Regions from separate parts of the Streptomyces sp. NPDC008313 genome, predicted to be linked through region 4. Evidence: riboswitches for the same ligand, from Rfam matches in the RefSeq annotation. Region 4 holds a riboswitch; each other region holds the start of a gene.

Region 1 (3,849 bases), on a different contig from region 4:
GTCGTCGCCGTTGTGGACGAGGCTGTACTCGGACGTCTTGTCGAGCAGCGAGACCTTCGACCGGTCGGGACCGTCGGCCGCGACCCGCAGCGTGTGCGTGCCGGAGGCCAGCTCCGTCAGCTTGGACGTCGGGTCCGCGGAGGAGCCGCCGTCGTCCCCGGCCGGGCCGGACGCGAAACCGCCGGCGAGCCCGCCCAGGTCGGGCAGCCCCAGATCGGTGCTGATCTTCACGGTGCCGGACAGCTGCTCGGTGTCCGACGCGGCGATCCTCTCGATGAGCCGCTGTGCGCTGACCTCGGGCAGATCCGGGTCGCCCGAGTCGGCGAGCGCCGGGACGAGCCCGATGGTCGCCGCCGCCACCCCCACCACCGCGACCGGGACGACGTAACGCGCTGCCCTCCGCCGCCCGCCGCGCATCTCGTCGGCGTCGTCGGGCAGGCCGTCCGCCCCGGCGGTCCTGTCGGATTCGTACGGTGCCATGTGTGCCTTACCTCCGTCGTCGGCGGCGGCCTTCCTACCGTCCTGCGCTTTCCACCCCGAGCCGCCATTCTCACCCGAATCGGTGAGGAGTGGTGTTCTCCATCTGACCAAATCGGACCCGCGGAAGCGTCAGACCGGGGACGCAACTGCGTGTACTGCTGCGGTATGACACGAAGCGGCGGCGCCTCCCCCGACCCGTAGGGGTCGTGAGGAGAGCGCCGCCGCTCCGAGGACGGGGGGGCGGGGGTCAGCCCGCCCGGTGCACCACCGCGTCGCACAGCTCCAGCAGGCAGACCTTCGCGTCGCAGTCGGGCAGCGGCGCCAGCGTGGCCCGCGCCTCCTCCGCGTACCGCACGGTGTCCCGGCGGGCCTGCTCCAGCGCCGGGTGGGCGCGCAGCCGGGCGAGCGCCTCGGCGTGCCGGGCGTCGTCCGTGAGATCCGAGTCGAGCAGCTCGCACAGGGCGATGTCCTCGGGCAGCCCGAGCCGCTCCGCGCGCTCGCGCAGCCGCAGCACCGGCAGCGTGGCGATGCCCTCGCGCAGGTCGGTCCCCGGGGTCTTCCCGGACTCGTGCGAGTCGGAGGCGATGTCCAGTACATCGTCGGCGAGCTGGAACGCCATGCCCAGCCGCTCCCCGTACTGGGTGAGCACGTCCACGACCGTCTCGTCGGCGCCCGACATCATCGCGCCGAAGCGGCCGGCGACGGCGATCAGGGACCCGGTCTTGCCGGCGAGGACGTCCAGGTAGTGGTCGACGGGGTCGCGGCCGTCGCGGGGGCCGGCCGTCTCCAGGATCTGGCCGGTCACCAGGCGCTCGAACGCCTCCGCCTGGATGCGGACCGCCTCGGGCCCGAGGTCGGCGAGGATGTGCGAGGCGCGCGCGAAGAGGAAGTCGCCGGTGAGGACCGCGACCGAGTTGCCCCAGCGGGTGTTCGCGCTGGACACCCCGCGGCGCACCTCCGCCTCGTCCATGACGTCGTCGTGGTAGAGCGTGGCCAGGTGGGTCAGCTCGACGACCACGGCCGAGGGGACGACACCCGGCGCGTAGGGATCACCGAACTGTGCCGCGAGCATCACCAGCAGCGGGCGGAACCTCTTCCCCCCCGCGCGGACGAGATGCTGGGCGGCCTCCGTGATGAAGGGGACCCCGCTCTTGGTGGCTTCGAGCAAACCCGACTCGACAGCCGCCAATCCGGCCTGGACATCGGCTTCGAGAGCCTGGTCCCGCACGCTCAGCCCGAACGGCCCGACGACGGTCACGAGAGGTTCTCCTGTCTGCTGACGATCACATGGCGAACTCGGTCGATCATTCGGTCGATGACACGGTTTGTCGATGTGTCGCTGCCATCACTCAAGTCAGCGTATCCGGTCACGTTTCGATCACCACGAGCGCCCACCGTCCCCGCCCGCGTCTCCCCCGGACGGGAGGAGACCCCGCACCTGAATGCGCGCGGCGGCACTTCACCACCGGCGGCCCCTCGTCCACCTCGCACCCCTCAGCAAATTCGGCCACATGTTCGATAACCGGTCGGGTGCGGACGTCGGCCTCGACCGAGCCCGTCGCCCGGCGCGCCGCCACCGGGCGCCGAGACGCCGACGACGACGGCGACGGCGACGGGGACGACGGCGACGGCGACGGCGACGGCGACGGCGACGGCGGCACTCTTGCCCGTATTGCCGCTTTGCGCCCCTCCGTGCGTTAGCTCCCCTTCTTGTCCTTCATAGGCGCTATCTCACGTACCTCACCAAGCTCCGACCTGAGCACTTACGTGACTCAATGAGGCGCTTTGCAGGGGTTGGATATACATCAACACCCGCCCACAGCACGTGAATTGGGTCACGCCGGACAGAAAGATCCATATCGCCGGGTGTGTGCATTTGCCTTTGCGCACTGCAAGTTGAACCTGTGAATCCGTTTGATCTGACGACACATCACCCACTCCATACTGATCAGGTGAGTTGCGTCATGGATTCAAACCTTGTTCCGCACATGTGCTCTCGCATACGTTTCGGTCGAACCGGACGGACCGCCCAATCCTGCCGCCGCCCGGCACCAACCCACCGACCCAGTACGGCAGGAGCGGGGGACCCAGGTAGGTCGCCGTACCGGTCCAGCCGGCACGGCTCGGGGTTAAGCCACGCGTCAGCGCGGCCGGGCACCTCCCGCCCGAACCCGACAGCTCACCTCGCAGGCGCGGAGAGGAACTCAGTCATGTCCGCTCGTGGCAAGCACCGCCTCACCAGAACCTCCAGCCCCCTCCTCCGTGGCATCGTCGCCACCGGAACGGGCGGAGCCGCCCTCGCGCTCCCCCTCATGGGCGCGACCGTCGCCAGTGCCGCCGAGCCCACCGGTGCCGTGACCTCCGCGGCATCCGTGGCGTCGGCGGCGTCCACCCAGCACGCCACCGCCAAGGCGGGCGAGAAGGCGCAGGTCAAGCACCACAGCTACCGGGTGGTCAAGGGCGACTCTCTGGCGAAGATCGCGCGGGACCACTCCACGCGGGGTGGCTGGAAGCAGCTCTACGCCGACAACCGCGAGGCCGTCGGCGAGAACCCGTCCCTGATCCACCCCGGACTCCGGCTGACGCTGGGCGCCAAGAGCGCGGACGCCTCGAAGGGCACCGCGAGCAACCAGAACCCGACGAGCGCCCACAAGAGCTCCGGCGAGAACTCCACCGGGAGGGCGGGCAGCGGCGTGACGAAGACGGAGAGCGCCACGGCGACCACCTCCGCGCCGTCCATCGAGGCCGCTCCGGTCGCGGCGACGACATACACGAACGACCTCGACGGCTGGATCCGGCAGTCGCTGGACATCATGGCCGCCAACGGCATCCCCGGTTCGTACGACGGCATCTACCGCAACGTCATGCGTGAGTCCTCGGGCAACCCGCTGGCCATCAACAACTGGGACTCCAACGCGGTCGCCGGCACCCCCTCCAAGGGGCTGCTGCAGGTCATCGACCCGACCTTCGCCGCCTACCACGTGGCGGGCACCTCGATGGACCCGTACGACCCGGTCGCGAACATCACGGCCGCCTGCAACTACGCGGCGGACAAGTACGGCTCGATCGACAACGTCAACGGCGCCTACTGACCGTCACCCAGGGATCGGCGCCCACCTGACCGGCGCCCGGTGCCCGGCTGTTCCCCGGTTCCCGCTTCGCCGCGGGGGCCGGGGAACAGCCGTTCCACTATGACCGCGACGCCGTCCTCCTCGTTCGAGAGGGTGATCTCGTCGGCGACGGACCGCAGTTCGGGATGGGCGTTGGCCATGGCCACGCCGTGTGCCGCCCAGTCGAACATCGGGATGTCGTTCGGCATGTCACCGAAGGCGAGGGTCGCGGACGCGTCCAGACCGAGGTGACGTGCGG
Region 2 (3,849 bases), on a different contig from region 4:
GCGCCGCAGCTGCGCGAGGGTCGAGGTCAGCGCGGGGCTGCCGGAGGCCTGCGCGAGCGTCTCGTGGAACCAGCCGCCCAGGGAGCGCAGATCCTCGCTGTCGCCCCTGCGGGCACGCTCCCGGCCGAGCCTGACCAGTCCGCGCAGCACCTTGAGGTGGGCCTCGGTGCGGCGCTGGGCGGCGCGGGCGGCTCCGAGCGGCTCCAGCAGCAGCCGCATCTCCAGGAGGTCGGCGGCCTCCTGCTCGGTGGGTTCGGCCACGCACGCGCCCGCGTGCCGGCGGGTGACCACGAAGCCCTCCGCCTCCAGGGTCCGCAGCGCCTCGCGCACCGGGACCCGCGAGACGCCGTAGCGGCGGGCCAGCAGTTCCTCGGTGAGCCGGCCGCCGCGCTCGTGGACACCGGAGACGATGTCGTCCCGGATCGCCGTGCATACCGAGCGCGCGGGAATGCGCATGACCGGCCTCCGTTTTCCGTCCCCGTGAAACGCCGGCGAGCGGCGTGTTCTCACCGATGTTATTGCAGCGGCGCCGCATTTCCGACGGCGATCCGGAATCCGGGGATATTTTCCGGACACGAAGAGAGGGGAACCCTAGAGGCGAACGGAAGGCGTGCGGACGGCGAAACGGGAAACGAGGAACGGGACGGGGTACGGGAGGGCGGGCCACCGGGACGCCGAAGGCCCCGGCTCGGGGAGCCGGGGCCTTCGGGGAGCGCGATGCGCGCGGATGTCTCAGAGGCGGACGCCGTGCGAGCGGAGGTACGCGACGGGGTCGATGTCCGAGCCGTACTCCGCGGTCGTCCGGGCCTCGAAGTGCAGGTGCGGTCCCGTGGTGTTGCCGGTCGCCCCGGAGAGGCCGATCTGCTGGCCGGGGGTGACCGTCTGGCCGACCGAGACGCCGATGGACGACAGGTGGCCGTACTGCGTGTACGTGCCGTCGTGCATCTTGATCACGACGTTGTTGCCGTAGGCGCCGCCCCAGCCCGCCTCGACGACGGTGCCCGAGCCGACCGCGTGCACGGACGTGCCGGAGGCGGCGTGGAAGTCGACGCCCGTGTGGCTGCCGGAGGACCACAGGGAGCTGCTGCTCTGGTAGCCGGTGGAGACGTACGAGCCGGCGATCGGGGCGACGAAGGTGTTGAGACGCTTGCGCTCGGCCTCCCGGGCGGCACGCACCCTCGCCTCGCGCTCCTTCTTGACCTCTTCCTCGGCCTTCTTGAACGCGGCCTCCTCGGCCGCCTTCTCGGCGGCGGCGACCTCTGCGGCCTGCTGCTGCGCGGTGGCCTGCGCGCCGACCTGGTCGGCGACCGAGTCGCCGATGGTGATGGCCTTCGTCAGTCCGGTCTGCTCGACCGAGGCCGGGGCGGCGGCGAGCGCCGGGGAGGCCAGGGTTCCGATGACACCGGTGGTGGTGAGCGCCGCGACGCCGGCGGCGCTCGCGGTGGTGCGGCTCATCCGGCTCGGACGACGGTGTTTCCCGGTGGCACGGGTGAACGCCATGAAGTGGCTGATCCTTTCCTTCCCTCTCGCCTACCGGGTTAGCTGACGGGTTCGGAGCAGGAAGGTCTCCTACGGGTGCCCTGCGGGAGGGCGCCCGATTCACCCCAGGGACTGCGGTGGGTCCCCGGCTCCCCAGGCTCGCGCCATAGGGGACTCGGCGATGACTGTCCGGTGCCGCGGGCGCGGCGCACTGCCTGACGAACAGCCGGACCGACGCTAAGCGCGACCACATTCGAACAACAAACGGATCACGGATTTTGTAGCGTACGCCACAGGGCAGATGGTCAACCTCCCTACCAATACGGACAAACGGCCGGGGCGGGGCGCCGAACGGTTCCACGCGAAGGGGCCCTGACGACCCATCGGCCGTCAGGGCCCCTGCCGGTGCCGGCGCCTCTACTCTGCGGGCACGACGCTCACTTCGCCGATGCCGAGGTCGCGCACCACCTCGGCGATCTGCACGGCGTCGCCCACCAGGACGGTCACCAGACGGTCCACCGGGAAGGCGTTGACGGCGGCCGCGGTGGCCTCCACGGTGCCCGTCTCGGCGAGCTGCTGATACAGCGTCGACTGGTAGTCGTCGGGCAGGTGCTGCTCGACCTGGTCCGCCAGCGTGCCCGCGACGGCTGCCGCCGTCTCGAACTTGAGCGGCGCCACCCCCACGAGGTTCTGCACGGCGACGTCGCGCTCGGCGTCCGTCAGACCGTCGGCGGCGAGGGTGCGCAGGACCTTCCAGAGGTCGTCGAGCGCGGGGCCCGTGTTGGGCGTGTCCACGGATCCGCTGATGGCGAGCAGCGCGGCGCCCGTGCCGTCCGGGGCGGAGCGGAGCACCTGGCCGAACGCCCGTACGCCGTAGGTGTATCCCTTCTCCTCGCGCAGGACACGGTCCAGACGCGAGGTGAGGGTGCCGCCCAGGCAGTACGTGCCGAGCACCTGGGCGGGCCAGACGCGGTCGTGGCGGTCGGCGCCGACACGGCCGATGAGCAGCTGGGTCTGGACGGCGCCGGGGCGGTCCACGATGACGACCCGGCCGGTGTCGTCCGCGGTCACCGCGGGCACCGGGCGGGGTTCGGCGGACGAACCCGTCCAGGAGCCGAGGGTGTCGGCGAGCAGCGCCCCCAGGTCGATGCCGGTGAGGTCGCCGACGACGACGGCGGTGGCCGTGGCGGGGCGGACGTGCTTCTCGTAGAAGGCGCGCACGGCCGCCGAGTCGATGGCCGCGACCGTCTCCTCGGTGCCCTGGCGCGGCCGCGACATACGGGCCGTGACGGGGAACAGCTCCTTGAAGAGCTCCTTCGCGGCGCGGCGGGCGGGGTTGGCCGTCTCGTGCGGGATCTCGTCGAGCCGGTTGCGGACGAGCCGCTCGATCTCGCTGTCGTCGAACGCCGGGGCGCGCAGGGCGTCGGCGACCAGGCCGAGCGCCTTGGCGAGCCGGGACGCGGGGACTTCGAGCGACAGCCGCACGCCGGGGTGGTCGGCGTGCGCGTCGAGGGTGGCGCCGCAGCGCTCGAGCTCGGCGGCGAACTCCTCGGCGGTGTGCTTGTCGGTGCCCTCGGAGAACGCCCGGGCCATGATCGTGGCGATGCCGTCGAGGCCCGCGGGCTCGGCGTCGAGCGGCGCGTCCAGCATCATCTCCACGGCGACGACCTGCTGGCCGGGGCGGTGGCAGCGCAGGACGGTCAGGCCGTTGGCGAGGGCTTCGCGCTCGGGCGCGGGGAAGGCCCAGGGCCTGGCGTCGCCGGCCCGGGGCTGCGGGTGGAGGTCCATGGTCGCGAGCTCGCTCACTTCGCCGACTCCTCGTCCTTGTCGGTGGTCCCGGCGTCGTGGCCGGTGGCGTCCTCCGCGGCGGTCGGCTCGTAGACCAGCACCGCGCGGTTGTCGGGGCGCAGGCGGGCGGCGGCGACCTCTTGGACCTCCTCCGCCGTGATGTCGAGGACGCGCTGCACGGCGGTCAGGGCGAGCTGGGGGTCGCCGAACAGGACGGCGTAGCGGCACAGTTCGTCGGCGCGGCCCGCAACCGTACCCAGCCGGTCCAGCCATTCGCGCTCCAGCTGGGCCTGCGCGCGCTCCATCTCCTCGTCGGTGGGGCCCTCCTCGGCGAAGCGGGCGAGCTCCTCGTCGACGGCGGCCTCGATGACCGGGACCTCGACGTCGCCGGACGTCTTCACGTCGAGCCAGCCCAGGGAGGGGGCTCCGGCGAGGCGCAGCAGCCCGAAGCCCGCCGCGACGGCGGTGCGGTCGCGGCGTACGAGCCGGTTGTAGAGGCGGGACGACTCGCCGCCGCCGAGGACGGTGAGCGCGATGTCGGCCGCGTCGGACGCGCGCGAGCCGTCCTCGGGCAGCCGGTAG
Region 3 (3,849 bases), on a different contig from region 4:
GCGGGCCCTGCCGGATTCTTGGAGTCGCGGACGGCGAGCAGTCCGGTTCCGGGGCCGGACAGCGGGCGGGCCGTCTCGACGCAGTTGTTCATTCCGGTGCTGCGACTGCTGCGCAGCCAGCGCGCGCAGTGCACGGTCGTACTGACGGGTACGTGTCGAGGCCATGCGGACAAGGGGGGTGCCTCCTTACGCGCCGGCGACTGTACCGGCGATGTAATCCAACGATTCCTCGGGCGAAAGGGCGTGGATCTGAAGGGAGTTGAAGGCCTCGCTGTAGGCCTGAAGGTCTTCTTTCCGCTCCAAGTAGAGGCTACTCGTCAAGTGGTCGAGAACAACCACATCGAGATCAGTAGTGTTCGGAAATGAAAAGATAACGAAAGGACCGGTGATCCCGATGTGCTCCCCGGCGGCGAACGGCAGGATCTGCAACCGCACTTGGGGCAGTTCCGCCGCCTCCCGCAGCCGACGAAGCTGACGCTCCATCACCCCGGGCCCGCCGACCTCCCTGCGCAGTACCGCCTCGTCCAGCACGGCGCTCAGCGCGAGCGGCGGACTGGCGCGCAGCACGTCCTGCCGGGCGAGCCGCACCTCCACGAGCGTGTCGAGGCGGGCGTCCTCCAGCCCGCCCACGGCGGCCCGCGTCACCGCGCGGGCGTACTCCGGCGTCTGCAGCAGACCGGGCACCACCGAGGTCTCCAGTGTGCGCATCGCGCTGGCCTGCGACTCCAGGCTGATGAAGTCCCGGTACGCCGGGGGCAGTACACCGCGGTAGGCGTGCCACCAGTTGTGCCGGGCGCCGTCCTCGGAGCCCGCCAGCACCACCAGCAGTTCGCGCAGGTCGTGGTCCTCGACCCGGTACGCGTCCAGCAGCCGGCGCACGTCGTCCGGCTTCACCCCGCTGGCCCCGGTCTCGATGCGGCTCACCTTCGACTGGTGCCAGCCGACGAGGCGCGCGGCCTCTCCGCTGGTGAGGCCCGAACCGGTGCGCAGGGCACGGAGTTCGGCACCGAGCTTGCGGCGGCGCACCGCGGGACCGTATTGCATGGTGCCCCTCCTTACTCCTCCTGGGTCGTCCGCATACGGTCTGCCGTCGCAGAGTTCACCGCTTCGAGCGACAGATATATGCACTTCTCGGTGGATCGCCACCGGGACCACCGCGGTGATGGCAGTCTGTCGCGAAGCACCAGTCCGGGACCGTACTCGAACCAACCGGTTCCTGTCGGACCCCGGTCCCGTGGGAAAGGGACGACCTCGTCATGGCAGACCACCTGGAAGCATCCGTCACTCTGCCGAGCGCTCCCGCCTCGGTCTCCGCGGCCCGCACCTATGTGACGGACGTGCTCGCCGAATGGGGCCTGCCGTCCGACGCCGAAGCCGCCGACACCGTACGCCTGATCGTGTCCGAGCTCGCGACCAACGCCGTCCAGCACACGCTCGGGCAGTCGCCCACCTTCACGGTCGACCTCCTGCTCGACCGCGACGACCGGCTGCGCCTGGGTGTCACCGACAGCCATCCCCGCCTGCCGAAGCGGCTGCCGGCCGCCGTCCAGCAGGACAACGGCCGGGGACTCGTGATCATCCGCTGGCTGACCGCCGAGTGCGGCGGCAGACTCACCGTGCGGCCCACCCGCGAGGGGGGCAAGACCATCTGGGTCCAGCTGCCCTGGGCGGCACCGGTCCAGCAGACCGCGCACGCCACGATCGCGGGGCAGCCGATCCCGGTGACGGCCTCCCACCCCCCGCCGGCCGGGCGCCCGGCACCGGACGCGCCCCGGCCCGTCGCCACCGGCCCCCAGGTGACCACGGCGTCACCCCAGGAGTCCTAGGACCCACGAGGACCTGCCCGAGGGCGGCGGCGACGGGCCGCCGCCCTCGTGGGCGGACCGGTGGGCGGACCGGGCCCGGATCAGCGGACGCGGCCGTACCAGACGGTCCTCGTCCAGATCTTCTGCAGCTTCACGACGTCCCCGGTCTTGGGGGAGTGCCAGATCCGGCCCTTCCCGGCGTAGATGCCGACGTGGTACACGTTCCGGCCCGAGTGGAAGAACACGAGGTCGCCCCGCTTGCGGGAGGAGGCCGAGATGTGGCGCGTCTTGTTGTACTGCTGCGCGGCCGTGCGGGGCAGCTTCTTGCCCGCTCGCTTGTACGAGTAGAGCGTGAGGCCGGAGCAGTCGAACCGGCGCGGACCGGTGGCGCCCCACTGGTACGGGGAGCCCTTCTTGGACGCGGCGACATTGAGCGCCTTGGCCGCCAGGGTGGCCGCCTCGGCGTCGGGCGCGGCACCGGGGACCACGAGGCTGCCGCCCACCGCGGCGAGGGTCAGGACCGAGGCGGTACCCGCCCGGGTCAACAGGGACGGGACACGATTGAGCGCAGTCATGCGCAACCCTTCGTCAGCCGCCTGTGAAGGATGACCTGTCGGATTCGGGCTGGCGAAGTTGCCCGGCCGCGTGCTGCGGCTTCACCCCAAGGACCGCCCGGATCTCTCCGGCGGACCGTCGTGCTGGGTCCTCCACTCCTGCCGATCCACTCCTGTCGACCGGACATCCGGGCGGCGGCAGGACTCGGCGTCCGCCCGGATCGCCCCGCCGCTGTGGCGGGGGCTTGTCGTCGGAGGGATCTTGACGCACATACGTGCCCGATGCCGAGCTGAATCGGCGGTTTGTGTCGTTACTCACCACTCACCCGTTCGGGTGGACGGCCCTTCGTCGAACAGGTGTTGAGGCGGTCGACACCCTCCGTACCAGCGGCGAAACCCCCTCCTACGCCGTTCGGCCCAGCGCGTCGCGCAACTTCTGGCGCGCGGCCGGGGAGTGACCGGTACGCCGTCAGGGGGTCCACCGTCTGGTGCGTTTGAGGCGGGGTCCGGGCGGCCCCGTCCACACCTGCGGAAGTGCCGCGTGGCGGTTCGTCAACTCCTCCCGGCGGGCGGCAGGGTGACGCGAGCCGCCCGCCGTTCGCCGTCGAGGACCCGCAGCGCCCTGGCCAGTGTCGGCGCGTGCACCTCGCTCTCGCCCCGCTGGTGCATCAGCGTCAGCGCGTCACGCAGCGCGGCCGCCTTCACCACCAGGGCCTGGGCGGCGCGCAGGCCCCCGTACGTGTCCTCGCGGCGAGCCGGGTTGATCCGGCCCAGCAGGTCGACGACGTCGAGGTAACGGTCGATCAGCTCGGCCTCCGCACGGGTGAGCGCGGGCAGCGGCGGGAGTTCGGGAGGGAGCACCGGCGCCTCACCTCCCGCCCGGCGCGGCCGTCGCCCCGCGGCTCGGGATCACGCGGTCCACCAGGCCGTACGCCACGGCCGCCGGCGCGTCCAGGATCAGGTCCCGCTCGATGTCGGCGGTGATCCGCCGTGCGCCGCGGCCGGTGTGCCGTACGAGGATCTCCTCCAGCGTCTGCCGGTTGCGCGTCAGTTCGTCCGCCCGCACGGCCAGGTCGCTCGCCTGCCCCCGCACCGGCTCGGCGAGGGAGGGCTGGCGCAGCAGTACCCGCGCGCCGGGCAGCGCGGACCGCTTGCCGGGGGTGCCGGCGGCCAGCAGCACGGCGGCGGCCGCGACGGCCTGGCCCAGACAGACGGTCTCCACGTCACAGGTGACGAACCGCATCGTGTCGTAGACCGCGGTCATGGCGCCGTGGGAGCCGCCGGGGGAGTTGATGTAGAGCGAGATGTCGCGGTCCGGCGCCAGGTACTCCAGGTGCATGAACTGGGCCACCACGTCGTTGGCCGCGGTGTCGTCGACCGGCGTGCCGAGGAACACGATCCGCTCGTCCAGCAGTTTCGCGTACGGGTCCAGCGTCCGGGCCGCCGAGCCGGTGCGCTCGGTGAACTCGGGCAGGACATGACGTGCGCCG
Region 4 (3,849 bases):
TGGATTTCCTCTGTTGTCACGCGAAAGGCAACCGCATGCTCTCCGGGAACGGCCGTCACCGTCGCCCCCGCCAGGCTCCGGCGCTCATCGTCGCCGCAGGAGTGACCGGATCGGCCATCGCCATCCCGTTGCTCGGTGCCACCAGCGCCAGCGCGGCCGGCGGCCCCACCTGGGACCAGGTCGCGGAGTGCGAGAGCGGCGGCACCTGGAGCGCGGACAACGGCAACGGATACTACGGCGGGCTGCAGATCACCCAGGCGAACTGGGAGAAGTACGGCGGCCTCGCGTACGCCCAGCGGGCCGACCAGGCGAGCCGCTCCCAGCAGATAGCCGTCGCCGAGGCCATCCTCGACGACCAGGGCGTCGCCGCCTGGCCCACCTGCGGACTGATCGCCGGCCTCGGCAAGGACTCGTCCTCCGCCGGCGTCGACACGGGCGTGGCCGGCGACTCGTCGTCCGGTACGGGCGACTCCTCCGGTTCCTCCGGTTCATCGGACTCGTCCGACTCGTCCGAGCCCTCCGACTCCGGGCTGGCGACCTCGCCCGACTCGACCCTGTCCGACCCCTCCTCCGGGGCGGACGGCGACTCGGAGAAGTCCGACGGCTCGTCGGACGCGGACGGCGACGCGAAGACGTCCGGTGACGCGAAGACGGACGGGTCGAAGGGTGACGACTCGGACAAGTCCGGCGAAAATGACGAGTCTTCGGACGCGAGCGGGAGCGACGGAACCAGCTCGGGACGCCACCGGGGCGGCAGCGCCGACGAGGGCACGTCCGCCGGTCCGGACAGCGCGACCGAGGACCGCACCGGGGAGCCCTCCGGGCGGCACGCCTCGCGGGACGCCGGCGCCTCGCGGGAGGCCGCCGACGGTTCGTACGTCGTCCGCTCCGGGGACAGTCTCTCGGGCATCGCCGACTCCTTCGGGGTGGAGGGCGGTTGGTCCGAGCTGTACGCCGCCAACAAGCAGACGGTCGGCACCGACCCCGACCTCATCCTTCCCGGTCAGAGCCTTGCAGTTGGTGCCGAATCGGACGAAAAGTAGCGGGAGTTCAGGTCCTGGTTCGCCTGGGAATGCCCGTTTTGGCGCAAGTGAGAGATGGATCTCAGAGACCCTGATCGTCTTTGAAATTCGGCGGATCGCATGTCTACGGTCGTGATCGCTCGCCACTGCGGGCACCGACGGTCGCAACGCCGAATCCTGCCAACGGCCGTACGGGAACAGTCGTCGCGTAACGCGCCGTGGGCAGGAGCGGGGGACCCAAGGTAAGTGCCGGGACCGGAGACGGGACCGGCTTGGGGTGAAGCCGCGCGAGAGATCGCGCGGCCGGGCAAACTCACCACGCCCGAACCCGACAGCTCACCTCGCAGGCGTCGGTGAGGGGATCACTTCATGCTGCTTTCCAGCAAGGGCAAGCACCGTCGCCCGTCCAAGGCCACGCGTATCGCCGCACTCGCCGGTGTCACCGGCGCCGCCATCGCCGCCCCGCTGATGGCCGCGGGCAGCGCCTCCGCCGCCACCACCTCCGAGTGGGACACCGTCGCCCAGTGCGAGTCCGGCGGCAACTGGTCCATCAACACCGGCAACGGCTACTACGGCGGCCTGCAGTTCTCGGCCTCCACCTGGGCCGCGTACGGCGGCACCGCCTACGCCTCCACCGCCGACAAGGCCTCCAAGGCGCAGCAGATCTCCGTCGCCGAGAAGGTCCTGGCCGCTCAGGGCAAGGGCGCCTGGCCGACCTGTGGTGTCGGCCTGTCGGGCGCCTCGAACAGCTCGTCGGACGCCGGTACCCCGGCGCCGTCGCAGCCGAAGCAGAGCACGCAGCCCCAGGAGCAGCACGCCTCCCGCTCCCAGGAGCGTCCGGCCGCGAAGAAGACCGTCGAGACCCCGACCGGCAAGAAGGTCAAGAAGGGTGACGGCGAGTACAAGGTCGTCAAGGGCGACACCCTCAGCTCGATCGCCGAGAAGAAGCACGTCGAGGGCGGCTGGCAGAAGCTGTTCAAGCTGAACAAGGACATCGTCGACGACGCCGACTTCATCTACCCGGGCCAGCAGCTGCACCTCAGCTGACCCCCCTCGGGCCGGCGGCCGCCCCAACGGCCAAGGCCCGGCGACTCCCCGCCCCGGTGCGTCTTCCCCCGTACGCACCGGGGCGGGGCTTTTTTCTGCCCGGTAGAGGGGTCCGTGGACCGTACCCGCGAGTAGGCTTCCGGTTTTTGTTCCGTTCGGAAACAATTTACTCTCGGTTCTGCCCAAGGGGTGGTCGACCGGCTGGCCGATCGCCCCGGGCCGGTTAGGCTCATGTCGCGGAGCCGACCGCGGCTCCGTGCCCCGCGGGCCCCAGCGGCACCGCGTACCCGCGTCACATCCCAGAAGGAGATGCTCGTGCCGTCCATCGACGTCGTCGTAGCCCGGGAAATCCTGGACTCCCGAGGCAACCCCACGGTCGAGGTCGAGGTCGGCCTCGACGACGGCAGCACGGGTCGTGCCGCCGTTCCGTCCGGTGCGTCCACCGGTGCCTTCGAGGCCATCGAGCTCCGCGACGGCGACCCCAACCGCTACCTCGGCAAGGGTGTCGAGAAGGCGGTCCTCGCCGTCATCGAGCAGATCGGCCCGGAGCTCGTCGGCTACGACGCCACCGAGCAGCGCCTGATCGACCAGGCCATGTTCGACCTGGACGCGACCGACAACAAGGGCTCGCTCGGCGCCAACGCCATCCTCGGCGTCTCGCTCGCCGTCGCGCACGCCGCCTCCGAGGCCAGCGACCTCCCGCTCTTCCGTTACCTGGGCGGTCCGAACGCGCACCTGCTGCCCGTCCCGATGATGAACATCCTGAACGGCGGCTCGCACGCCGACTCGAACGTGGACATCCAGGAGTTCATGATCGCCCCGATCGGCGCGGAGACCTTCTCCGAGGCCCTGCGCTGGGGCGCCGAGGTCTACCACACCCTCAAGAAGGTGCTGAAGACCAAGGGCCTGTCCACCGGCCTGGGCGACGAGGGCGGCTTCGCCCCGAACCTGGAGTCCAACCGCGCCGCGCTCGACCTCATCGTCGAGGCCATCAAGCAGGCCGGTTACGTGCCCGGCGAGCAGATCGCGCTCGCGCTCGACGTCGCCGCGTCCGAGTTCTACAAGGACGGCAAGTACGAGTTCGAGGGCAAGTCCCGCTCGGCCGCCGAGATGACGGAGTACTACGAGGAGCTCGTGGCGGCGTACCCGCTCGTCTCCATCGAGGACCCGCTGTTCGAGGACGACTGGGCCGGCTGGAAGACCATCACCGACAGGCTGGGCGACAAGGTCCAGATCGTCGGCGACGACCTCTTCGTCACCAACCCCGAGCGCCTCGCCCGCGGCATCGAGGAGGGCTCCGCCAACGCCCTGCTCGTGAAGGTGAACCAGATCGGCTCGCTGACCGAGACCCTGGACGCCGTCGAGCTGGCCCAGCGCAACGGCTTCAAGTGCATGATGTCCCACCGCTCCGGCGAGACCGAGGACGTCACCATCGCCGACCTCGCGGTCGCCGTGAACTGCGGCCAGATCAAGACCGGCGCCCCGGCCCGCTCGGACCGCGTCGCCAAGTACAACCAGCTGCTGCGCATCGAGGAGATCCTCGACGACGCCGCGGTGTACGCCGGCCGCAGCGCGTTCCCCCGGTTTCGCTCCGCGAACCAGTAGGCACAGCCGCTCCGCGAACCAGTAGGCACGGCCGCTCCGCGAACCAGTAGGCACGGCCGCTCCGCGAACCAGTAGGCACAGCCGCTCCGCGAAGCAGTGAGCGGGTGAGGGCTGACCCGCCTCCTGGGCAGCGTCGTCCGTACGTCCCCGTACTCGGTCCCGTACCGTGTGCGGG

The links. Region 4 has a riboswitch for cyclic di-AMP ahead of ACFY93_RS11485 (transglycosylase family protein). Riboswitches for the same ligand answer to the same signal wherever they lie in the genome.
Positions count from the first base shown of each region.
Region 1: another riboswitch for cyclic di-AMP. It lies ahead of ACFY93_RS24110 (transglycosylase SLT domain-containing protein); the one in region 4 lies ahead of ACFY93_RS11485 (transglycosylase family protein).
Region 2: another riboswitch for cyclic di-AMP. It lies ahead of ACFY93_RS25815 (peptidoglycan DD-metalloendopeptidase family protein); the one in region 4 lies ahead of ACFY93_RS11485 (transglycosylase family protein).
Region 3: another riboswitch for cyclic di-AMP. It lies ahead of ACFY93_RS16690 (NlpC/P60 family protein); the one in region 4 lies ahead of ACFY93_RS11485 (transglycosylase family protein).

Region 1 covers NZ_JBIBFR010000018.1:132,614-136,462, reverse strand. The annotation lists gene ACFY93_RS24125 (outer membrane lipoprotein carrier protein LolA) at 1-480, opposite strand, end outside; gene ACFY93_RS24120 (polyprenyl synthetase family protein) at 728-1,738, opposite strand; gene ACFY93_RS24115 (hypothetical protein) at 2,011-2,181, shown strand; cyclic di-AMP (ydaO/yuaA leader) riboswitch at 2,528-2,685, shown strand; gene ACFY93_RS24110 (transglycosylase SLT domain-containing protein) at 2,691-3,572, shown strand; gene ACFY93_RS24105 (Cof-type HAD-IIB family hydrolase) at 3,566-3,849, opposite strand, start outside.
Region 2 covers NZ_JBIBFR010000021.1:64,736-68,584, reverse strand. The annotation lists gene ACFY93_RS25820 (FCD domain-containing protein) at 1-456, opposite strand, end outside; gene ACFY93_RS25815 (peptidoglycan DD-metalloendopeptidase family protein) at 733-1,500, opposite strand; cyclic di-AMP (ydaO/yuaA leader) riboswitch at 1,513-1,670, opposite strand; gene ACFY93_RS25810 (insulinase family protein) at 1,897-3,285, opposite strand; gene ACFY93_RS25805 (insulinase family protein) at 3,282-3,849, opposite strand, start outside.
Region 3 covers NZ_JBIBFR010000011.1:93,414-97,262, forward strand. The annotation lists gene ACFY93_RS16675 (DUF397 domain-containing protein) at 1-173, opposite strand, end outside; gene ACFY93_RS16680 (Scr1 family TA system antitoxin-like transcriptional regulator) at 187-1,044, opposite strand; gene ACFY93_RS16685 (ATP-binding protein) at 1,257-1,826, shown strand; gene ACFY93_RS16690 (NlpC/P60 family protein) at 1,907-2,380, opposite strand; cyclic di-AMP (ydaO/yuaA leader) riboswitch at 2,384-2,580, opposite strand; gene ACFY93_RS16695 (hypothetical protein) at 2,912-3,220, opposite strand; gene ACFY93_RS16700 (ATP-dependent Clp protease proteolytic subunit) at 3,228-3,849, opposite strand, start outside.
Region 4 covers NZ_JBIBFR010000007.1:48,218-52,066, reverse strand. The annotation lists gene ACFY93_RS11490 (transglycosylase family protein) at 36-1,043, shown strand; cyclic di-AMP (ydaO/yuaA leader) riboswitch at 1,227-1,387, shown strand; gene ACFY93_RS11485 (transglycosylase family protein) at 1,392-2,069, shown strand; gene eno (phosphopyruvate hydratase) at 2,379-3,674, shown strand.